Regions from separate parts of the Nonomuraea sp. NPDC047897 genome, predicted to be linked through region 1. Evidence: riboswitches for the same ligand, from Rfam matches in the RefSeq annotation. Region 1 holds a riboswitch; each other region holds the start of a gene.
What was found. Region 1 has a riboswitch for thiamine pyrophosphate ahead of thiO (glycine oxidase ThiO). Riboswitches for the same ligand answer to the same signal wherever they lie in the genome.

Region 1 (7,455 bases):
CAGGCCAGCGCCCTGGTGCACGACGACGTGATGGACAGGAGCGACCTGCGCCGGGGCATGCCCGCCGCGCACCGGCGCTTCGAGACGATCCACACCGAGTCCGGGTGGCAGGGGTCGCCGGAGCAGTTCGGCGTGGGCGCGGCGATCCTGCTGGGCAACCTGCTGCTGATCTGGTCGGGCGAGATGTGGCGCACCAGCGGCCTGCCGCCCGCCTCGCTGGCCGCCGCCCAGCCGGTGCACGACCACATGCGCACCGAGCTGATGTGCGGCCAGTACCTCGACCTGCTGGAGCAGGCCCACGGGGAGAACACGTTCGAGTCGGCGCTGCGCGTCGCCCTGTACAAGAGCGGCAAGTACTCCGTCGAGCAGCCGCTGCGGCTCGGCCTGGTGCTCGCCGCCGGCGAGCGGCTGCCGTGGATGGACGAGCTGTGCACGACGTTCGGCACCCGGGTGGGCATCGCCTTCCAGCTTCGCGACGACATCCTGGGCGTGTTCGGCGATCCGGCGCGCACCGGCAAGCCGGCGGGTGACGACCTGCGCGAGGGCAAGCGGACGATGCTCGTGGCCCGCACCCTGGCCGCCGCCGCACCGGAGCAGGCCGCGACCGTGCGCCGCCTGCTGGGCGACCCCGGCCTCGACGACGGGGGCGTGGCCACGCTGCGCGGGATCATCGAGGACACGGGCGCGCTGGGCGCGTGCGAGGACCTGATCACGAGCTACCTCGGCGAGGCGCTGGCCTGCCTCGACAAGGCCCCGATCACGCCGGAGGCCCGCGCCGCGCTGGCCGAGCTGGCCGTGGCGGCCACCTCGCGCAAGACCTGACGCCGCATCGAGCGAGCCAGGCGTCCAGCGAGCCAGGCCGTTCAGCGGGGCAGGCCGTTCAGCAGGGCAGGCCGTTCAGCGAGCCAGGCGTTTGGCGAACTCGGCCGCCGCCGCGCCCGGGTCGTCGGCGTCGGTGATGGCCCGGACCACCACGACCCGGCTGACCCCGTAGGACATGACCTCGTCCAGGTTGGCCAGGTCGATGCCGCCGATGCCGAACCACGGCCGGTCGGTGCCGAGCGAGGCCGCGTGCCGCAGCAGCGCGGGCCCGGGCGCGGACCGGCCGGGTTTGGTGGGCGTGGGCCAGACGGGGCCGCAGCAGAAGTAGTCGACGCCCTCCTCCACCGCGGCGGCGGACGCCTCGGCGGTGGAGTGGGTGGACCTGCCGATGAGGACGTCGTCGCCGAGTATCTCTCGCGCGACCCTCACGGGCAGGTCGTCCTGCCCCAGGTGGAGCACGTCGGGCCGGGCGGCGAAGGCCACGTCGGCACGGTCGTTGACGGCCAGCAGCCGGCCGTGCCGGTCGCACGCGTCGCGGAACACCTCCAGCAGCGCGAGCTCCTCGCGCGCCTCCAGCCCCTTCTCCCGGAGCTGGACGATGTCCACGCCGGCCGCGAGCACGGCGTCGAGGAACTCGGCCAGGTCACCGCGTGCGCGGCGGCCGTCGGTGCAGAGGTAGAGCCGGGCGTCAGAAAGCAAGGGCCTGGGCACGCCGCTTGACCTCGGTGTGACGACCGGCCTTGATCGCCTGGACGGGCGAGCCCGGCAGCGAGTCGTCGGGGGTGAAGAGCCAGCGCAGCGCCTCGACGTCGTCGTAGCCGGCGTCCTGCAGCACGGTCAGGGTGCCCGGCAGGCCCTTCATCACGTCCCTTCCGTCGATGAACACCGCAGGCACCTGCGGCCCACCGCTGCCGCGGCGGACGCCGAGCAGCTTGTGGTCCTTGAGGAGTTGCTTGGCCCGGCCCAGGGACAACCCCAGGCGGTCGGCCACTTCGGGAAGAGTGAGCCACTCGTCGACGAGCTGGTCGGTCTCCCGGTCGATCTGCGCAACAGAAAGCGTCACGGAACCACAACTACCACATGCCGTGCTGGCTCAAACAACACAATCTCGTAGCGAAATATCGGGATCTACCAGGCGGTTCGCGTCGAGTCGCCGCCCGGCCTCGATGAGCCGGCGGCCCTGGACCAGGTCCCGCGGCCGGTCGACGGCCAGCACGGCGGCGAGCCGGTCGTCGCCGGTGAGCCAGACGGCCGCCCACTTGCCCTCGGGCTCGCCCCGGTACAGCAGCCGCTCCCCCGCCTCGCGGTGGCCGGCGTACTGGAGCATGTGGCCGAACTGCTCGGACCAGAAGTACGGCACCGGGTCGTAGACGGCGTCCTCGCCGAGCAGGGAGGCGGCGGCCACCTCCGGGGCGCCCAGGGCGGTGTCCCAGTGCTCGACCCGCAGCCGCGTCCCGTAGCGGCGCGACCACCAGGCGGCGCAGTCGCCGACCGCCACCACGCCCGGCAGGGAGGTGCGCAGGTGCTCGTCGGTGACGACGCCGTTGTGCAGGTCGATGTCGGCGCCGGCCAGCCACTCGACGGCCGGGCGGACGCCGATGCCGGTGACCACCACGTGCGCCGGCACGAACTCCCCGCCGACCAGCTCGACGCCGCCCTCCTCGACGGACCCCACCATCGTCTCCAGCCGCAGGTCGACGCCGTCGTACCAGCTCAGGGTGCGGGCGCCGAGCTCGGCGCCGACGGCGTGCGCGAGCGGCGCGGGCCCGACCTCCACCACGGTCACCTCGCAGCCGGACCGGCGGGCCGCGGTGGCCACCTCGGCGCCGATCCAGCCGGCCCCGACGACGACCACCCGGGCGCCGGGGACGAGCCTGGCGCGCAGCTCCAGCGCGTCGTCGAGGGTGCGCAGCACGTGCTGCGGCCCGTCGCCGGGCACCGTGACGGGCTCGGCCCCGGTGGCGATGACGAGACCGTCGTAGGCCAGCTCGCCTTCGGTGGTCTCCACGACGCCGGCCCGCAGCGACGTGGCGCCGACGCCCGGCCGGAAGTCCACCCGCAGCGCGACCGGGTCGAAGTCGACGTAGCTGGAGTCACTGGCGCCCAGCAGGACCGCCTTGGACAGCGGCGGGCGGTCGTAGGGGCGGTGGCGTTCGGCCCCCACGAGCGTGATCGCGCCGTCGAACCCCCTCGCCCGCAACGCCTCGATGCTCCGCACGCCCGCCAGGCCCGCTCCGACCACCACGACATGGTTCACGGACATGACCATAACGGGCCGGTGCCGGGCACGTCATGGCGAGGGCATAGGCTGGAGCCGTACGACGCGCGGGAGTCCGGCCGCACCGGGCTGAGAGGAAGGCTGCGCGGGCCTTCGACCGCAAACCACCTGATCCGGATCATGCCGGCGAAGGGAGCGCGCATGGACCTGGTCGTGGGCGGCGGGATCGTCGGGCTGACGATCGCCTGGCGGCTGTCCCGGGCGGGACGCGCGGTGACCGTGGTGGATCCGGCGCCCGGCACGGGCGCGTCGCACGCGGCGGCGGGCATGCTGGCGCCGGTCAGCGAGGTCACCTACACCGAGGAGCCGCTGCTGCGGCTGGGCGTCGCCTCGCTGCGCAGGTGGCCGTCGTTCGCCGCCGAGCTGGCCGCCGACGCCGGACTCGACGCCTCCACCGCCCGAGGCGGTGTGGACCTGCGGGCCGACGGCACCCTCGACGTGGCCTTCGGGGCCGACGACCTGGCGGCGCTGGGCGAGCTGGCCGACTTCATGGAGAAACTGGGGCTCCCGGTCGAGCGGCTGACGGGCCGCGAGTGCCGGCGGCTGGAGCCGATGCTCGCGCCGTCCGTGCGGGGCGGGCTGCTCGCCCCCGGTGACGCGTGGGTGGATCCGCGCCGGGTCACGGCGGCGCTGCTCGCCGCCCTGGACCGGCGCGGCGTCCCGCTGGTGCGCGCCCGGGTGAGCGGGCTGCTGCGCGAGGGCGGCGCGGTCCGCGGGGTGTCGCTGGACCGGGCGCCCGGCGAGCTGCGGGGCGACGGCGTCGTGCTGGCGGCCGGGGCGTGGAGCGCCGAGCTGGCCGACGTCGAGGTCCGGCCGGTCAAGGGGCAGATCATGCGGCTGCGCTCCCCCGAGCCGCTGCTGCGCCGGTGCGTGCGCGGCACGGTGCACGGCGCGCACGTCTACCTGGTGCCCCGCGGCGACGGCGAGCTGGTGGTGGGGGCCACGCAGGAGGAGCTCGGGTTCGACACGCGAGTGACGGCCGGCGGCCTGTACGAGCTGCTGCGCGACGCCCGCGAGCTGGTGCCCGGGGTGACCGAGCTGGAGGTCGCCGACGTGGTGGCCGGGCTGCGCCCAGGCACGCCGGACAACGTGCCCTACATCGGCCCGAGCGGCACCCCCGGGCTGACGCTCGCCACCGGGCACCACCGGGGCGGCGTGCTGCTGGCCCCGCTCACGGCGGCCGTCCTGCTGGGCGAGGAGCCCGAGCTGGCCGCCCTGTGCTCCCCGTCCCGCCCGCGTACCGGACCCGGCACCGGACCCGGCGCGACAACCGGCACGACATCCGGCGCGACATCCGGCACGGCATCCGGCGCTGGGCCGCGCCCCGGGCCCGGGTCCCCACCCTCGAGGAGTTGGCGATGAAAGTGACGATCAACGGCGACGCCCGCGAGGTGCCCGACGGCACCACCGTGGCGCAGGCCGTACGGATCCTGACCGGCCTCACCGCCGGTGTGGCGGTGGCCGTGAACGACGAGGTGGTGACGCGCGGCACGTGGGAGACCACGCCGCTGCGCGACAGCGACCGCGTCGAGGTGCTGACGGCGGTGCAAGGTGGATGACCTGATCATCGCGGGCGAGAAGTTCTCCTCGCGGCTCATCATGGGCACGGGCGGCGCCCCTTCGCTGGAGGTGCTGGACCAGGCGCTGGACGCCTCCGGCACCGAGCTGACCACGGTCGCGATGCGGCGGCTCGACCCGTCGGCGCGCGGATCGGTGCTGGACGTGCTGCGGCGGCGCGACATCAAGGTGCTGCCCAACACGGCGGGCTGCTTCACCGCCGGCGACGCCGTGCTGACCGCCCGGCTGGCCCGTGAGGCGCTCGGCACCGACTGGGTCAAGCTGGAGGTGATCGCCGACGAGCGGACCCTGCTGCCCGACCCGATCGAGACGTTCGACGCGGCGGAGCGGCTGGTGGCCGACGGGTTCGTCGTGCTCCCGTACATCGGCGACGACCCGGCGCTGGCGCGCCGCCTGGAGCAGGCGGGCTGTGCGGCGGTCATGCCGCTCGGCGCGCCGATCGGCTCGGGTCTCGGCATCCGCAACCCGCACAACATCGAGCTGATCGTCGAGGCGGCCTCCGTGCCGGTGATCCTCGACGCGGGCATCGGCACGGCGAGCGACGCCGCCCTCGCCATGGAACTGGGCTGCGACGCGGTGCTGCTGGCCACCGCGGTGACCCGGGCACGGCGGCCCGACCTCATGGCGGCGGCGATGCGCGAAGCCGTGCGGGCGGGCCGGCTCGCGCGCCTGGCCGGGCGCATCCCCCGCCGCCGCTACGCGGAGGCGTCCTCGCCGATGACTCCCTAGCTCCGCCGGGAGGCCGCCTCGGCAGGGCCGCGGCGGCCGTTCCAGGTGGGGGCCGGGTGCGGGGCACGGCTCGGCATCGTTTGGGATGGTCAGGACGTGCCGGGCCGCGATCGCCCGTAAACTCGGCCTCGTGGACACGACGACTGCGGACGCCCTCGTCGGGCGGCTCCTCGATGGGCGCTACCGCATCGAGTCCCGCATCGCGCGGGGTGGCATGGCGACCGTCTACCTCGCGCTCGACGTCCGGCTCGACCGCACGGTGGCCCTGAAGGTCATGCACCGCTCGCTGGCCGAGGACCCGTCGTTCGTGCGCAGGTTCATCGGCGAGGCCAAGTCCGTGGCCAGCCTGTCCCACCCCAACGTGGTGGCCGTCTTCGACCAGGGCACCGACGGCGACGTGGTCTACCTGTCGATGGAGTACGTGCCGGGCAGGACGCTGCGCGACATCCTGCGCGAGCGGGGCAGGCTGCCGGCGCGTGAGGCGCTGGAGCTGGTGATCCCGGTGCTCGCGGCGCTGGGCGCGGCCCACCAGGCCGGGATGGTGCACCGCGACGTCAAGCCGGAGAACGTCCTGCTGACCGCCGACGGCCGGGTCAAGGTGGTGGACTTCGGGCTCGCCCGCGCGATCGAGGCGTCCGGCCAGACCCGCACCGGCATGATGATCGGCACGATCGGCTACATGTCGCCCGAGCAGGTGACGACGGGCGCGGCCGACGCGCGCAGCGACGTCTACGCGACGGGCATCATGCTGTTCGAGCTGGTGACCGGGCAGCCGCCCTACGACGGCCAGACCCCGATGTCGGTGGCCTACCGGCACGTCCACGACACCGTCCCGGCGCCGTCGTCGCTGACGCCCGACGTGCCGCCGCAGGTCGACGCGCTGGTCGCGCAGGCCACCGCGCGCGAGCCGGGCGACCGTCCGGCCGATGCGACCGCGATGCTGGTGGCGGCCGTCGAGACGCACCGCCTGCTGCCCCGGCTGACCGATCCCGCCGCGTCCCGCACCCAGCACTCGCAGCCGCACCCGCAGCCGTCGCAACCGTCGGGGTCGCAGCCGTACGGGACCCAGACCGGCGGTTCGCAGGCCTACGGTTCGCAGCCCTACGGTTCATCACAGCCCTACGGCTCCCAGGGCGGCGCGTCGCGGCCCTACGGGTTCCAGACCGGCGCGTCGCAGCCCTACGGGCCGCAGCCGCACTCGGCGCCGCAGCACCCGTCCCAGCCGCACTCCGCCCCGCACGCGCTGCCGCCGCAGCCCCAGCCGACGCAGGCGCTGCCGCAGGCGGGGCTCACCGGCCCGGCGGCCGGCGGGCCCAACCCGACGCTCATCCAGCCGCGCGCCGAGGGGGCGGCCCCCGCGCCGCCGGGGCGGCGTCGCGCTCTCCGCTCGACCTGGTTCCTGGTCACGCTGGCCGCCGTGATGGCGGTGGCGATCGCGGCGACGGGCGTGTACTTCTCGCAGACCCGCTACGTGGCCGTGCCCGGCGGGCTGATCGGCAAGAACGTCGTGGTGGCCGAGCAGAACCTGACCTCCCGCGGCTTCAAGGTGCGCCAGGCGCCCGGCCGGCACGACGAGAACGTGGCCGAGGGCCTCGTGCTCAGCCACGACCCGGTCTCCGGCAAGGAGGTCGAGAGCGGCGCCACGATCACGCTGGTGCCGTCGCTGGGCCCCAAGCGGGTGCTGGTGCCCAAGGTGCAGGGGCTGAGCGAGAGCGACGCCCGGTTGGAGATCGCCAAGGCCGGCCTGAGCGTGGGCACGGTCAGGCGGCTGCCCAGCCAGCTGGTCGAGCGGGGCGCGGTGATCCGCACCTCGCCGCAGGTGGGCGAGAAGGTCAGGGAGGGCTCGAAGGTCGGCGTCTTCGTCAGCGCCGGTCTGGTGATGCCCGACGTGTCCGGCATGACGAAGAACGAGGCGGCCGCCTACCTGCAGGAGCAGGGCTTCCAGGTGCAGGTCAACGAGGTCGACGACGACGCCGAGCCGTGCACGGTCATCGCGCAGGCGCCGAAGGCCAAGGCCGAGGTCGACAAGGGCTCGATGGCGATGGTCA
Region 2 (7,455 bases), on a different contig from region 1:
GGCCGCCGAGTACGCCGAGCGGTACGCGCTCGACCACCACGGGCTGGACGAGGAGTTCTGGGCCCGGATGACCGCGCACTACAGCCAGGTGGAGATCGTCGAGCTGAGCATGTCGATCGGCTCCTGGCTGGCGTTCGGCCGGCTCAACCACGTGCTGGGCCTCGACACGGTGTGCGTGCTGCCCAGCGGCGCCACGCCGGCCGGCGGGGGAGGGGGCTCGCCATGACCTAGCGACGGCCTCGGCAGGCGATCGGACGGGACACCATCTTCACCCAGGGCGCGAGCGAACGTCAGACAGTTCTCTTCCTCACGTGAGGAATGCCGCATGAGTGACAATTTCGCTGTCCGTGCCGGGTCCCATGGAGTCTCGCGCCGTGGGTTCATCGCCGGAACCGGCTCCCTCCTCGGAGCCGCGGCCCTCGCCGGCCGCGCCCCCGCGGCCCAGGCCCGTACCGCGTCGATCGCGTCAGGGGCGCACGTGCCGGCCCTGGTGATCGGCACCGGGTACGGGGGGTCCGTCGCCGCCCTGCGCCTCGCCCAGGCGGGCGTCAACGTGCACATGATCGAGATGGGCAGGGCCTGGGACACTCCCGGCTCCGACGGCAAGATCTTCTGCAACACCCGCGAACCCGACTACCGGTCGTACTGGCTGCGCACCAGGACCAAGGCGCCGCTCAACTACTTCCTCGGCTTCCCGATCGACCGTGACATCCCCCGCTACACCGGCATCCTGGACGCCGAGGAGTTCGGTGGCATCACGGTCTACCAGGGGCGCGGCGTCGGCGGCGGCTCGCTCGTCAACGGCGGCATGGCGGTGACCCCGAAGCGTGAGAACTTCGCCGCGATCCTGCCGACGGTGAACGCCGCGGAGATGTACGACGTCTACTACCCGCGCGCCAACGTCGGCCTCGGCGTCGGCCTCATCGACCCGGCCTGGTTCGACACGACCGCCTGCTACCAGTACGGCCGCGTCGGCCGCAAGCACGCCCAGCGGTCGGGCTTCCCGTTCGTCTTCGTGCCGGACGTGTACGACTGGGACTACATGAAGCAGGAGGCGGCCGGGACCGTCCCAAGGTCGGCGCTGGCCGGCGAGATCCTCTACGGCAACAACCACGGCAAGAAGTCGCTGCAGCAGACGTACCTGGCCCGCGCCCGGGCCACCGGCCGGGTCGCCGTCTCGCCGCTGCACCGGGTCACCTCGGTCGCCCCGGCCGGCGGCGGGTACGCGGTGACCGTCGAGCAGCTCGACGACACCGGCGGCGTCACGGCGACCAAGACCGTGACCGCCGACCGGGTGTTCTTCGCGGCGGGCAGCGTCGGCACCAGCAAGCTGCTGGTCAGGCTGAAGGCCACCGGCGTGCTGCCGAACCTGAACAGCGAGGTCGGCAAGGGCTGGGGCGACAACGGCAACGTCATGTGCGGCCGCGCCAACCACCTGTGGGACCCGACCGGCAGCCTCCAGTCGGCCATCCCGTGCTGCGGCATCGACAACTGGGCGGCCGGTGGCGCGTTCGCCGAGGTCGCGCCGCTGCCCACGGGGATCGAGACGTTCGCCTCGTTCTACCTGTCGATCACGAAGAATCCGCACCGCGCCCAGTTCACCTGGAACGCGGCGGCCGGCCGGGTGGAGCTCACCTGGCAGGCCGCCTGGAAGCAGCCGTCCATCGACATGGCCAGGACCATCTTCGACAAGATCAACGCCAAGGAGGGGACGATCTACCGGACCGACCTCTTCGGCGTGTACAAGGTCTGGGGCGACCACCTCACCTATCACCCGCTCGGCGGCGCGGTCCTCGGCAGGGCCACCGACAACCACGGCCGTCTCGCCGGCTACCCGGGCCTGTACGTCATCGACGGCGCGCTGATCCCGGGCAACACCACCGTGAACCCGTTCGTCACCATCACCGCGCTCGCCGAGCGGAACATCGAGCAGATCATCGCGACGGACCTGTGACACTCGCCCTTGACGCCCGGTGTGCGGCCGTCGCAGGCGCCCGGACCTGCCGGAAAATGATCAGCTTTGGCGGAACAGCGTGTGGGCAACCCTTCGAGGCGGCCGACGGGTCGGCCCCCGTGCCTACGTCAGGTGACGGCGTAGGCACGGGGGATCGTCTGAGAGCCTGCTGACAAAGGATTTGGTCGCTGAGGACGGGACAGGGATACGGGTGATGCCGGGAGGGCCGTTACGCTCCCGTGGCCCCATCAATGCGCTCCCGGATCAGGTCGGCGTGCCCGGTGTGCTGCGCGTACTCCTCCAGGAGGTGGATGTAGATCCAGCGGAGGCTGACCTTGCCGGTCGGCGCCCCAGGGTCGTCGGCCAGCTCGTCGAGGTCGATATCCGCAACCGCGGCGTCGCAGGCAGCCGTCTCCGCGAGGAAGGCGGCGTAGTCCGCTTCGGCGTCGGCGTCGGCCACCAGGTCGAAGTCGCCGTCTTCGTACTCCTCCGTGATGTGCAGCTCGGGCAAGTCTTCGTGCAGGAACTTCTCCCGGAACCACCAGCGCTCGACTTCAGTCATGTGTCGCAGAAGGCCGAGCAGCGTCAGGTTGGACGGCTCCACGGAGGCGGTTTTCAGTTGCTCGGCGGTGAGGCCGGCGCATTTGCGCAGCAGGAACACCCGGCGGAGCTTCAACCAGTTATCCAGCATCTCGCGTTCGCCGCAGGCCATGTCCGTCCGAGGTCCCCGCTCTACGTCGGGTGCTGTCCACGTCATGTCACCATCATGACGACCTGCGCAACCGTATTTGCGGGGTACGCGCGTATCGGGCCCGCCGCCGCCGGGCGTAATGAACCGGTCCGGCCGCTGCTGTGCCGGCCGGACCGGTTCGCGAATGCCGAGCGAGCGAGGCGAAATGATCTGGCGAAACGCCTGGGGTGGGCGTCCCTCTCAGGCGTCGGTGAGGGGGAGGTAGACCGTGCCGCCCTGGTCGCGGAACCGTGCCGACATGTCGGCCATGCCGGCCGTGAGCGCCTCGGAGTCGGACAGGCCGTGCTCGTCGGCGTAGCGGCGGACGTCGTGGCTGATCTTCATGGAGCAGAACTTGGGCCCGCACATGGAGCAGAAGTGGGCGGTCTTCGCCGGGGCCGCGGGCAGCGTCTCGTCGTGGAAGGAGCGGGCGGTGTCGGGGTCGAGCGACAGGTCGAACTGGTCCTCCCAGCGGAACTCGAACCGGGCGTCGGACAGCGCGTCGTCCCACCGCTGGGCGAGCGGGTGGCCCTTGGCCAGGTCGGCGGCGTGCGCCGCGATCTTGTACGTGATGACGCCGGTCTTGACGTCGTCCCGGTCGGGCAGGCCCAGGTGCTCCTTCGGGGTGACGTAGCAGAGCATGGCCGTGCCGAACCAGCCGATCATGGCGGCGCCGATGCCGGAGGTGATGTGGTCGTATCCGGGGGCGATGTCGGTCACCAGCGGGCCGAGCGTGTAGAAGGGGGCGTCGTCGCACAGCTCGCGCTGCAGGTCGACGTTCTCCTTGATCTTGTGCATGGGCACGTGGCCGGGTCCCTCGACCATCGTCTGGACGCCGTGCTCGCGGGCGATCGCGGTCAGCTCGCCCAGCGTGCGCAGCTCGGCGAACTGCGCCTCGTCGTTGGCGTCGGCGATGGAGCCGGGCCGCAGGCCGTCGCCCAGTGAGAACGCCACGTCGTACGCGGCGAAGATCTCGCACATGTCGGCGAAGTGCTCGTACAGGAAGCTCTCGCGGTGGTGCGCCAGGCACCAGGCGGCCATGATCGAGCCGCCCCGGGACACGATGCCCGTCTTGCGGCGGGCGGTCAGCGGCACGTACGCCAGCCGCACCCCGGCGTGCACGGTCATGTAGTCGACGCCCTGCTCGCACTGCTCGATCAGCGTGTCGCGGTAGACCTCCCACGACAGGTCGGCGGCCACCCCGCCGACCTTCTCCAGCGCCTGGTAGAGCGGCACGGTGCCGACGGGCACGGGCGAGTTGCGGATGATCCATTCGCGGGTGGTGTGGATGTCGCGACCGGTGGACAGGTCCATGATCGTGTCGGCGCCCCACCGGGTGGCCCAGGTCATCTTCTCGACCTCCTCCTCGATCGAGGAGGTGACGGCCGAGTTGCCGATGTTGGCGTTGATCTTCACGAGGAAGTCGCGACCGATGATCATCGGCTCGCTCTCCGGGTGGTTGACGTTCGCGGGGATGATCGCCCGGCCGGCGGCCACCGCGTCCCGGACGAACTCCGGTGTCACGCCCTCCCGGATCGCGACGAACTCCATCTCGCGGGTGATCTCCCCCCGCCGGGCGTAGGCGAGCTGCGTCACGGGCGCCCCCGTGGCCCGCAACGGCCGCCGCGCCGCGCCGCGCCAGGCGTGTCCGGCCCGGCCGGCCCCGCTCGGGCGGCCGTCGTCGATCGGCCGCACCGGCCGGCCCGCGTAGTCGGCCACGTCCCCCCGGGCGAGGATCCACTCCTCGCGCCGGGCCGGCAGCCCCTCGGTCACGTCGGTGGCGGCCGCCGGGTCGGTGTACGGCCCGGACGTGTCGTACAAGCTGATCCGCTCCCCGTTGGACAGCAGCACCTCCCGCACGGGCACCCGCAGCTCGCCGAGGTGGACCTTGGAAAAACGCGCGCCACTCACGCGGCAACTCCCTTCGCCGGCATTACCCGGAGCAGGTTCTGGCGGTCGGCGGCTGATGGGTAGCCGTCCTCTCAGCCCGGTCACACCGGGCTCCCGCGTTGGACCGGATCAACGTAACCCGGCGCCCGCAGGGGCGCAAGGCGGAGCCGCCGACGTGCCCGGGCCCGTCCTCGACGGGCGGTCACCCCCCGGTGAGCAGGCCGCGCTGGTAGGCCACGGCGACCGCGGCGGCCCGGTCGTTGACGCCGAGCTTGGCGTAGACGTGCAGCAGGTGCGTCTTGACCGTCGCCTCGCTGATGAACAGCCGGGCCGCGGCCTCGCGGTTGGTGGTGCCCTGGGCCACCAGGCGCAGGATCTCCAGCTCCCGGCCGCTCAGCGGGTCGGCGGGTGCGCGCACCTGACCCATGAGGCGGGTGGCGACGGACGGGGACAGGACGGCCTCGCCGCGCGCCGCCGCCTCGACGCCGCGCGTGAGGTCCTCGCGTGCGGCGTCCTTCAGCAGGTAGCCGGTGGCTCCGGCCTCGATCGCGGGCAGCACGTCGCTGTCGGTGTCGTACGTGGTGAGGACCAGCACCCGGGCCCGGACACCGAGCCGCGCCAGCTCCCTGATGGCTGTCACTCCGTCCATGCGGGGCATCCGCAGGTCCATGAGCACGACGTCGGGGTCGAGGGCGCGGGCGAGGTCGACGGCCTGCGCGCCGTCGCCCGCCTCTCCGGCCACCTCGAAGCGCGGGTCGCCGGTGAACATGCCGCGGATGCCGTCGCGGACGATGGGATGGTCGTCGGCGATCAGCAGCCGGATGGGGGTGTCAGGCAAGGAAGCTCTCCTCCGCGTGTTCCCTGGGCACCGCGGGGACGGCCGCGGAGATCGCGGTGCCGGAGCCGGGCTCGCTCTCGATCTCCAGGGTGCCCGCCAGGCGGCTGACCCGCTGGCGCATCGAGGTCAGACCGTACCCGCCGCCGTCGCGGACCCGCTCCGCGTCGAACCCGGCGCCGTCGTCGCGCACGTCCAGACTGACGAGGTCCTCCATGTACGACAGGGTGACGGCGACCCGGCCGGCCCGGGCGTGCTTGGCCACGTTGGCCAGCGCCTCCTGAGCGGTGCGCAGCAGCGTCCCCTCCACCTCCGGGTGCAGCGGACGGACCGGGCCCGTCGCGGTGACGTCGGCGCGTACGCCGTGCAGCTCCGACCACTCGGCGGCGACCCGCGCCAGCGCGTCCGGCAGGGGGGCGGACTGCAGCGGCCCCGGCTCCATGGCGTGCACCGACCGGCGCGCCTCGGCCAGGCTGTCGCGGGCCAGGCGGGTGGCCGTGTCGAGGTGCCGCCGCCAGACGGCCGGCTCCTCGCCGGCCTCGTGGGCGTGGGTGGCGGCCTGGAGCTGGGCGATGATGCCCGCCAGCCCCTGGGCGAGGGTGTCGTGGATCTCGCGGGCCATGCGCCGGCGCTCGTCGAACACCCCGGCCTCGCGGGCCTGCACGAGGAGCTGGGTGTGCAGGCCCGCGTTCTCCCGCAGCGTCTCCTCCAGCCGCGCCACCATGAGCTTGCGCTCGGCGCTCCGCTCGGTGGTGACGTCGCCGACGAAGCTGAACAGGCAGACGAGCGAGACGACCACGGCGACGAAGAACAGGTAGGTCAGGATGCCCGTGAGGGTGGGCTCGGGCAGCCGGCCGGTGTAGCCCGGGATGCACACGGCGGCGGTCGCGGTCACCCCGGCGAGCCGCCACCTGCCCGGCAGGTACCACCAGGAGTGCAGGTAGCCGGTGAAGGCGAAGAAGGAGGCGAACCAGATCCCCCGCGTGTTGAGCACCGCGATCAGGACCACCAGCCCGGCGACGTAGACGTGCCGCCGGGCGCCGGGCGTCCTGCCCATCACCCCGATCCAGGCGGCGGTGAGGGCCGCCAGGCCGAGCGTGGTCAGGCGGTACGGCCACGCGGTGTCACCGGTCAGCCAGGACAGCGCCGTGGACACCACCAGCAGCAGGTACGGCACCGCCGCGAGCAGGCGCTCCAGGAGCCGCTCCCACCGGTCGAGCCGCGTGTCCGCCGCCGTCCTCGTCACGTCCCTACTCCCACCGGAAGAACTTGGCCGCCGCCAGGCTGACGACCAGCGCGTACGCGGCCAGCACGGCCATCATGAGGGGGCTGGGGAACCCGCCCGCCCAGACCTCCGCGAGCACCCGCCGGAAGGCGCCCAGAGGAGTGTATTCCCCCACGTTCCGCAACGCCGTGGGCATCTGGTGCGGCGGCTGGATGAGCCCGGCGAGGTAGGCCATGGGGAAGTACAGCAGCACGCCGATCCCGTTGGCGGCCCGGCCGTTCGGCGCCAGGGCCGCGATCAGCAGCCCGATGGCGAACATCGCGGCCGTGCCCAGCAGGAACGCCACCGTGAGCGCCAGGACGCCCGACGGCACGTGGGCGCGCAGGACGGTGCCCGCGACGGCCACGAGCAGGCCGCAGGCGGTCAGCGCGAGCACGAGCTGCAACGCGAGCTGCACCGTCAGCAGGCTCGCCGGCCGCACCGGGGTGGTGGACAGCCGGCGCAGGATGCCCCGCTCCCGGTAGGTCGCCAGGGTGGTGGGGAGCTGGTACAGCCCCACCAGCCCCACGGCGATGGCCAGCGACATCGGCAGCAGCACGGTGTCGCCGGGGGTGATCGAGCTGCCGAACACCACGAGGATGAACAGCGGGATGAGGATGGTGAACATCGCGCCGGGTTCGCGGGCCAGCAGCTTCAGTTCGACGGTGGTGAGTTTGGCGAGGGCGCTCATGCGTGGTCTCCGAAGGGGCGGCCGGTCAGGGCGATGAAGGCGTCGTCGAGCGTCCGCCTGCCGATGCGCAGGTCGGCGACGAGAAGCTGGT
Region 3 (7,455 bases), on a different contig from region 1:
CAGCTCGTCCGGCACGATCGGCGCCCGCCGGCCCAGCATCTCCTCGGCGCTCCAGCCGAAGAGCCGCTCCGCCGCCGGCGTCCACACCAGGACGCTCTGGTCGCGGTCGAGCGCGATCAGCGCGTTGGGCGAGGCGGCGAGCACCGCACGGGCGATCTCGTCGTCACTGCCGGCCCACTCGTCACCCACATCTCCATAGTGCCCGTGGCGAGGTGCCTGCGTCGTGCGATCCGTCCGATACGCTGCGGTCACGGCGTGCGACGGAAGAGGGTGAGGGGATGGCGAGCAGCGACCTCGACGCTCTGCTGCGGGTCACCTCCCCCAGCTATCGCGGGGAGTCCCCTCCCGACATCGCGTTCGGCACCTACGACGGCGCCGTGGGCAGGATGGTGCTCGCGGTGTCCGGCAAGGGCCTCGCGGCATGCAGCTACGACGACGAGCACGTCGTGTTCGAGCGGGTGTCGCGGCACGTCGGCACGTTCATCGGCCCCGACGCCCGCCGGCTCGACCCGGTGCGCCGCGAGCTCGACGCCTACTTCTCCGGCCGGCTGCGCGCCTTCGCCACGCCGGTCGACCTGGCCCTCACCACGTCGTTCGCGCGCACGGTGCTGCAGAAGACGATGGCGGTGCCCTACGGCACGACGGCGACCCTCGACGAGATCGCCGAACGCATCGGGCGGCCCCGCGCGCTGCGGGCGGTCGGCAACGCGCTCAACTCCAACCCGGTGTGCGTGGTGGTGCCCTGCCACCGCGTCGTGCCCGGCGACGGCACGCTCGGCGACTACGCCGGAGGCGCCGCCGCCAAGCGCCACCTGCTCACCGTCGAGACGCGCGCCCTCGCCTGACCGCGCCGATCGCCAGCGTCACCAGCGTCGCCACCAGCGCCGCGCCGAGCGCGCCGTTCATCCACGGCTGCCGGGTGAAACCGATCGCGTCGCGCGCCGCGGCCCACAGGGCGTCCCACTGCTCGACGGTGGGCGTCGAGGTGGTCAGCCAGTACGCGGCGAAGCCCAGGGCCCAGGGCGCCAGCATGGACCAGCGGGCGGGGGCGTCCTCCTCGGTGTTCCACCTCAGCGCGCCGCCGAGCACGAAGTAGTCGACCGCCAGCACCGCGAACATCGGCACGAACACCGCCCCGATGACGCCGAGGAAGGCCCCGTAGGAGGTCACGTCCACGACCAGCGCGATGGCGATGGTCAGCAGGCCCACCGCGGTGGAGAACACCCTGCGGTCCACCCTCGGCATGAGGTTCTGCAGCGACACGGTGGTGGAGTAGACGTTCGCGAACGACTGGTCGGTCTCCCGCAGCACGAGCACGGCGAAGAACAGCGCCCCGAGCGGCGCCGCCACGAACGGGCCGAACACCGCCGTGGAGTCGGCGTTCACCGCGGCCGCCCCGGCCATGGCCACCGCGTAGACGCCGAGGCCGAGGCAGGCGACCTGCGCCAGCGTGTAGCCGCCGACCACACCCGTGAAGGCGGCCGCGCTCGACCTGGAGTGCCGGGCGAAGTCGGCGGCGAGCGGCACCCAGGAGACCGACAGCGCGATCACGTAGTCGACGGCCGGCGCGAAGGCCGCCCACGAGCCGCCGGTCTGCGGCTGGGCCGTGCCCAGGAAGTCCACGGAGAACCAGACCATCGCGATGACCACGGCGATCGTCACGTAGCGGCGCAGCACCCGTACGGCGCCGAGCGGCCAGATGCTCAGCGCGGTGGTGATCACTCCCGCGACGATCACCCACACCGCGTACGGCACAGCGGAGCCGAAGATGGCGCTCGCCCCCATGGCGATCACCCAGAGCTCGAAGGCGCCCCAGCCGACCATCTGGACGATGTTGAGCACGGTCGGGATGTACGACAACTTCGCCCCGAACAGGCCGCGCAGCAGGACCATCGCCGGCTGCCCGGTCCGCGTGCCGGGCACGGCCGCCAGGCCCACCATGGCCGTGCCGATCAGGCTGCCGACGAGCGTGGCCGTCAGCGCGGCCACCAGGCTCAGCGGCGGGGCGTCGCGGAGCGGGCTGATCAGGAACAGCGCCCCGGAGAAGCCGAGGAGGCTGACGCCGAGGTTGGCCCACAGGGCGCCCTGGTCGAGCACCCCGAGAGTCTTGGGGGGTTCTCCGTCGAGAGTCAGCGGAACTTCGTCGGCGACGTGCGCCATCGCACTCTCCCTACGCCGGCATTACCCGGACAGGTTCATGCGGTCGGCAGCAGCGATAGCTGCCCTCTCAGCCTGGTTGCTCCAAGCTCCCGCGGGGGTTCATGGGGACGAGCTGGGATCGCCCCAGCTCGCGCCTAATGATGCACTAATTGTCCGCTGCGTGGCTACCGCCAACCCGGGGGCACCGCCTCGTGGGTCAGCAGGAAGGTGACCGTTGATGCCCGATGCCGGGGGCGCCGCCGCCCGCAAGGACAGCACCAGTCGTCGCAGGCGAACGCGAGCGGACGTGCCGACGCCACCGACGAGGCGACCTGCGAGGCCCTGCGCAAGCTGGGCCAAGCACTCCGTCAGAGCCACTGAACGCGCACGACGTACACCTCTCGTGTCCTTTCCAGGACGAGGTACGTGATGAGGCCGCGCTCACCGAACGGCATGGTCAGCATGTTGGCATCGGGATTGCTTGGGTTCGATGAGCGCCCCGTCCACGGCGCCGTCTCCAGAAGGGTGAACAACTCGGCAAGGTAGCCGAGCGCTTCATCCGGTAGCGCGTCGATCTGGTCTTGGGCGACGGGGTCAGGAGGAAGGAGGGTGTACGCCTACAGCGCGACTCCGCGTTCGGACAGCAGCTCACGCCAGCTCTTGTCGCCGCGTGGCAGAGCCTCGCCACGAGTGGCAAGAGCTTGGGCATCGGCCACGCGCTCATGCATCTGCCGGCGGCCTGCCGGGTCTTTCGCCGAGTCGCACGCGATGAGCCACCACGTGTGTACGAAATCGTTGAGCTTCGTCAGGTCGAGGCTGGCACGAACCTCCGCGAGCGCGAGCCGCAGCCCTTCGTCAAACCCTTCGCGATCCTGTGGCGTGACCAGCGCGCCACGAATGGCCCGCAGGTTCTTGTCCGGCGCTGCCTGCGGCGTTAGCTCTTGTGGTTGTGCCGTCATCGGGGCTCCCCCTCCGTCCGACCTGCCAGCTCAGCGTACAGGCGACTGCTGTACTTCGTAGCTGTACGAGGACTGAAAGGTCCACCCATACCGCCCATGGGTGGCCTTTGACCTGCACCGGGAGCGCTACAGCACGTCGGAGCGGGAGATGTCACTAGATCAGGCGACGAAGGGCGGCTGTCCGGTCTCGCTGACCATCGGGCGGCGGGCGAACGCCCACGACTGCATGCCGCCCCCGACGTTGACCGCGTCGCGCCCCAACTGGTTGAGCCAGGCCGCCACCTGCAACGACCGGCCGCCGACCCGGCAGACCACGTAGACCTGGCGGTCCTCGGGCACCTCGGCCACCCGGCCCTGGATCTCCGACATCGGGATGTGCACCGCCTCGGGCGCGTGACCGGCCACCCACTCCTGGAGCTCACGGACGTCCAGCAGGAAGGCGTCGGCGGGGACCTTGTCGGCCTCGATCTCGGGAACCGTCATGGGTCCATCATCTCGCGCCCCCGGTCGTAGCCGGCACCGGCGGCTGCGATCTCCCCCTGGTGCTTCTCGATCCAGGCGACCACCGCCTCGATCGTCTCGTGCGGGGCCGCTACTTCAGCAGGCGCGACAGGCGGCGGTCGGCGAGGGGCTTGCCGCCCGTCTGGCAGGTGGGGCAGTACTGCAGCGCGGAGTCGGCGAACGACACCTCCCGGATCGTGTCGCCGCACACGTCGCAGGGCTGCCCGGCCCGGTTGTGCACCCGGAGCCCCGACTTCTTCTCCGCCTTGAGGTCCTTGGCCGCCAGGCCGTGCGCCCGCTCGACCGCCTCGCGCAGAGTCGTGACGATGGCCTCGTACAGGTCGGCGATCTGCGCGTCGGTGAGTGTGGCGGCGATCTTGAACGGTGACATCCGGGCCGCGTGCAGCACCTCGTCGGAGTAGGCGTTGCCGATGCCCGCGATGACCTTCTGGTCGCGCAGCAGGCCCTTGATCTGGGTGCGGTTGCCGCCCAGGATGCGCCTGAGCGCGTCGACGGTGAAGGCGTCGTCGAGCGGGTCGGGGCCGAGGGCGGCGATGCCCGGCACCGTGTCAGGGTTTTTCGTGACATAGACGGCGAGACGCTTCTGCGTGCCCGCTTCGGTCAGCTCGAACCCCGGCGCGAGCCCGTCGTCGTCGGGCGCGAACCGCACCCGTACGGCGAGCGGGCCCTTGCCGGGCCGCACCGGCTTGGCGCCCGACAGGTCGTCGCGCCAGCGCAGCCACCCGGCCCGCGCCAGGTGGATGATCACATGCAGCCCGTCACAGTCGAGGTCGAGGAACTTGCCGTGCCGCGTCACGCCCGTGACGGTCAACCCGCCGAGCGCGCTCGCCGGCGGGTCGAACGTCTTGAGCGCCTGGATCGCGACCACGTCGACCGCCAGGACCGTGCGCCCCACCGCCCGCTCCCGCAGGAAGGCGGTCAGGGACTCGACTTCGGGAAGTTCCGGCATGTCACCAGGGTACGGTCCGGCCCCGACGATCCGCCCGCGCGATCCACAGCCTGTGGACGACCCGCCGCCAGGACGGCAGCCTGTGGACGGGACCGGCCGTCAGGACGGCGGCCCGTGGACGCCGTCAGGGGACGTCCCAGAACGCCAGCTCGTGCGCCATCCCCTCCCTGAACAGCGCCTCCGCCCGCGCCGGGTCCGGGGCCGCCTCGTCGATCATCTCGCCGACCCGCGCGGCCAGCGCCGCGAAGCCCGGATCGGCGTAGGTGTCCACCCAGGCGCGGTAACGCGGCTCGGCGGGCGGGTTCTCGGCCAGCCTGCGGCCCAACGTCGAGTACCCCCACATGCACGGGTAGAGGGCCGCCAGACCCTCCCCGTAGTCCGCCGCCGACTCCAGCAGGAACGCCGTGTACGCCGCGCAGGCCGGTCCCTTGCGCGCCCCCTCCAGGTCGGCCCCGAAGCGGGCCGACATCGACCGGTGCAGGTTCAGCTCGTCGTGGAACGTCGCGTGGGCCAGGTCCACCAGGTCGCCCAGCCGCCCGTCCGGCGCCTGCCAGGCCAGCCGCGCGAACACCCGCACGTAGTCGAGCAGGAAGAGGTAGTCCTGCTCCAGCCACGACCGGAACACCGGCTCGGGCAGGTCGCCCCGCCCGATGCCCACCACCGTGGGATGTTCGAGCTGCGCCCGCAGCAGCGGAAGACCAACGGCGTGCAACTTCTGCGAAAGCGTCATGGGGGCACGTTAATGTCAAAACCATGACTGTGACGATCGCCGAGGAACTCCTGCTGCTCGCCCACTCCGAGGACGACGGCAAGCCGCTCATCTCCGGCACGCAGCTCGACCCGGCGCTGGCCGGGGCGATCCTCGCGGAGCTGGCGATCAACGAACGGATCGAGCTGTCGGCGAAGAAGGTGTCCGTCCGCGACGCCACCCCGCTCGGCTTCGGGGAGCTCGACGCGAGCCTGGCCCGCATGGCCGGGGAGCGCAAGGAGCGCAAGCCCGTCTGGTGGGTGCAGAAGCTCTACTCCGCCAAGCTGCGCAACCGCCTGCTGACCGGGCTGGCCGAGGCCGGCGTGCTGAGCGAGCAGCGCGGCAAGGTGCTCGGCATCTTCCCGACGACCCGCTGGCCGGAGGCGGACGGCGGCGTCGAGGCCGAGGTCAGGGCGCGGGTGGCCGGCGCGCTCGCGGGCCAGGACCCCGATCCCCGCACCGCCGTCCTGATCGCCCTCATGCGCGCCGCCAAGCTCGACAGGAAGGCGTTCCCTGGAGCGGACAAGAAGCGGATCAAGGAGATCGCCGAGGGGGCCTGGGCGGCCGACGCGGTCGCCCAGACCATCGCGGCGATCAACTCGGTGGTGGTGACGGCGTCGATCGCCGCCACCGCCGCCGCCGTGGGCGGCGGCTCCAGCTGACCTCGCCCGCGGAGCCGTACCGGATCGGCCCCGCGGGGTCACGCCGGGGACGTGCCCCGGACGAGCCGCGTCAGCCCGCGTCGAGGATGTCCTTCGGCACGGGCTTGTCCTCCTTGAGCGCGTCGAACAGCCTGATCGCCTTGGCCCGGTCCCACTTGACGGCCGTGCCGCCGCCCGCGATCTCGCTGCCGCCGAACGGCACCACGGTGGTCACGGGGCTGTCGCCCATCGCCAGGCCCAGCGACAGCATGTCGAACGCGCCCGTGCCGTCGTCGACCGTGACCGCCTCGGTCGCGCTCATCGCCAGCGGGATCGAGGTGAACGGGTTGAGCAGCACGCCCGGGCTGGCGGCCTTCTTCACCACGGCGCCGAGGAACTGACGCTGCCGCTTGGTGCGCTCGAAGTCGGGCAGCGCGCCGCCCTTGCGGGTGCGCACGTAGCCGAGCGCCTGGCCGCCGTCGAGGAGCTGGCGGCCCTTCTTCAGCTTGAGCCCGGCCTTGGGGTCGTCCACGGCGGCCCGTACGTCGATCTCGACGCCGCCGACGGCGTCCACGATGCCCACGAAGCCGGCGAACCCGATCTCCATGTAGTGGTCGACGTGCACGCCGGTGACGGTCTCGACCGTCTGGGCCAGCAGCTTCGGCCCGCCGATCGCGTACGCGGCGTTGAGCTTGTTGCGTCCCTTGCCGGGGATGGTGACAGCGGAGTCGCGCGGGAGGCTGACCAGCGTGGGCCGGTCACCGCCTTCGGGGATGTGCAGCAGCATCATCGAGTCGGTGCGCTGGCCGGCCGAGCGGCCGGTCGCGAGCTTGCGGCGCTGGGCGGCCGACAGTCCCTTGCGGCTGTCGGAGCCGACGAGCAGCCAGTTGGTGCCGGGGGTGTCGGCGGGGCGGCCCTCGTAGTCGTCGAGCACGCCCTCGATGCCGGCCAGCCGCGAGTTGATCCAGAAGAACATGCCGACGGCGGCCACCAGCAGCACTACCAGGACCGCCGCGACGATCTTCGCGATGGTCCGGCCGGACGGCCTGCGCCGGGGCCCCTTCGGCCCGCCCGCGGCCGGCAGGCGGGGGCCGGAGGGCGGCGCCCCGGCCGGCGGCTCGCCCTTCGACGTCTTCAGCGGCCTGACGGGGCCGTTGCCCGAACGCTGCCTGCCGTACACGCGCGAACCGCCGCGCGGCGGCCCACTCACGGCGGCGGCGCCGGGGCCGGCCGCGGGCGCCGCCGGGAGCTTGGCGGTCGGCGCCGCGCCGCCTCCGGGAGGCGGCGCCGGGGGACGCTGATGTGCGGGCGCCCCGCCGGACAGCGGGCCGCCTTCGTGCCTGGGAGGCAGCGGGCGTCCGTCTCCTGGCGAGCGCATGGCCCGCGTCCGGTCGTCCTCAGACACTTCCCTCTACTTCCCCTCGGTTGCCATAAACGCTACGTCCATCCCTTGACCATTGCAGAGGTGTTGCCAAGCTTTTCCCACGGAAAAGTACG

Region 2: another riboswitch for thiamine pyrophosphate. It lies ahead of thiC (phosphomethylpyrimidine synthase ThiC); the one in region 1 lies ahead of thiO (glycine oxidase ThiO).
Region 3: another riboswitch for thiamine pyrophosphate. It lies ahead of ACGF0J_RS10675 (purine-cytosine permease family protein); the one in region 1 lies ahead of thiO (glycine oxidase ThiO).

Annotation. Positions count from the first base shown of each region.
Region 1 covers NZ_JBIDCC010000011.1:175,050-182,504, forward strand. Annotated here, with positions in the region: gene ACGF0J_RS24970 (polyprenyl synthetase family protein) at 1-822, shown strand, start outside; gene thiE (thiamine phosphate synthase) at 898-1,533, opposite strand; gene ACGF0J_RS24980 (Rv2175c family DNA-binding protein) at 1,511-1,885, opposite strand; gene ACGF0J_RS24985 (NAD(P)/FAD-dependent oxidoreductase) at 1,916-3,079, opposite strand; TPP riboswitch at 3,138-3,252, shown strand; gene thiO (glycine oxidase ThiO) at 3,242-4,462, shown strand; gene thiS (sulfur carrier protein ThiS) at 4,459-4,659, shown strand; gene ACGF0J_RS25000 (thiazole synthase) at 4,652-5,407, shown strand; gene ACGF0J_RS25005 (PASTA domain-containing protein) at 5,538-7,455, shown strand, end outside.
Region 2 covers NZ_JBIDCC010000004.1:317,735-325,189, forward strand. Annotated here, with positions in the region: gene ACGF0J_RS11490 (carboxymuconolactone decarboxylase family protein) at 1-226, shown strand, start outside; gene ACGF0J_RS11495 (GMC oxidoreductase) at 326-1,954, shown strand; gene ACGF0J_RS11500 (DinB family protein) at 2,184-2,711, opposite strand; gene thiC (phosphomethylpyrimidine synthase ThiC) at 2,886-4,595, opposite strand; TPP riboswitch at 4,587-4,702, opposite strand; gene ACGF0J_RS11510 (response regulator) at 4,777-5,412, opposite strand; gene ACGF0J_RS11515 (sensor histidine kinase) at 5,405-6,655, opposite strand; gene ACGF0J_RS11520 (ABC transporter permease) at 6,660-7,364, opposite strand; gene ACGF0J_RS11525 (ABC transporter ATP-binding protein) at 7,361-7,455, opposite strand, start outside.
Region 3 covers NZ_JBIDCC010000004.1:153,066-160,520, reverse strand. Annotated here, with positions in the region: gene ACGF0J_RS10685 (PAS domain S-box protein) at 1-189, opposite strand, end outside; gene ACGF0J_RS10680 (methylated-DNA--[protein]-cysteine S-methyltransferase) at 279-845, shown strand; gene ACGF0J_RS10675 (purine-cytosine permease family protein) at 817-2,160, opposite strand; TPP riboswitch at 2,151-2,263, opposite strand; gene ACGF0J_RS10670 (hypothetical protein) at 2,508-2,672, opposite strand; gene ACGF0J_RS10665 (DUF6247 family protein) at 2,757-3,098, opposite strand; gene ACGF0J_RS10660 (rhodanese-like domain-containing protein) at 3,258-3,581, opposite strand; gene ACGF0J_RS10655 (Fpg/Nei family DNA glycosylase) at 3,691-4,569, opposite strand; gene ACGF0J_RS10650 (TenA family protein) at 4,694-5,299, opposite strand; gene ACGF0J_RS10645 (GPP34 family phosphoprotein) at 5,323-5,979, shown strand; gene ACGF0J_RS10640 (LCP family protein) at 6,050-7,138, opposite strand.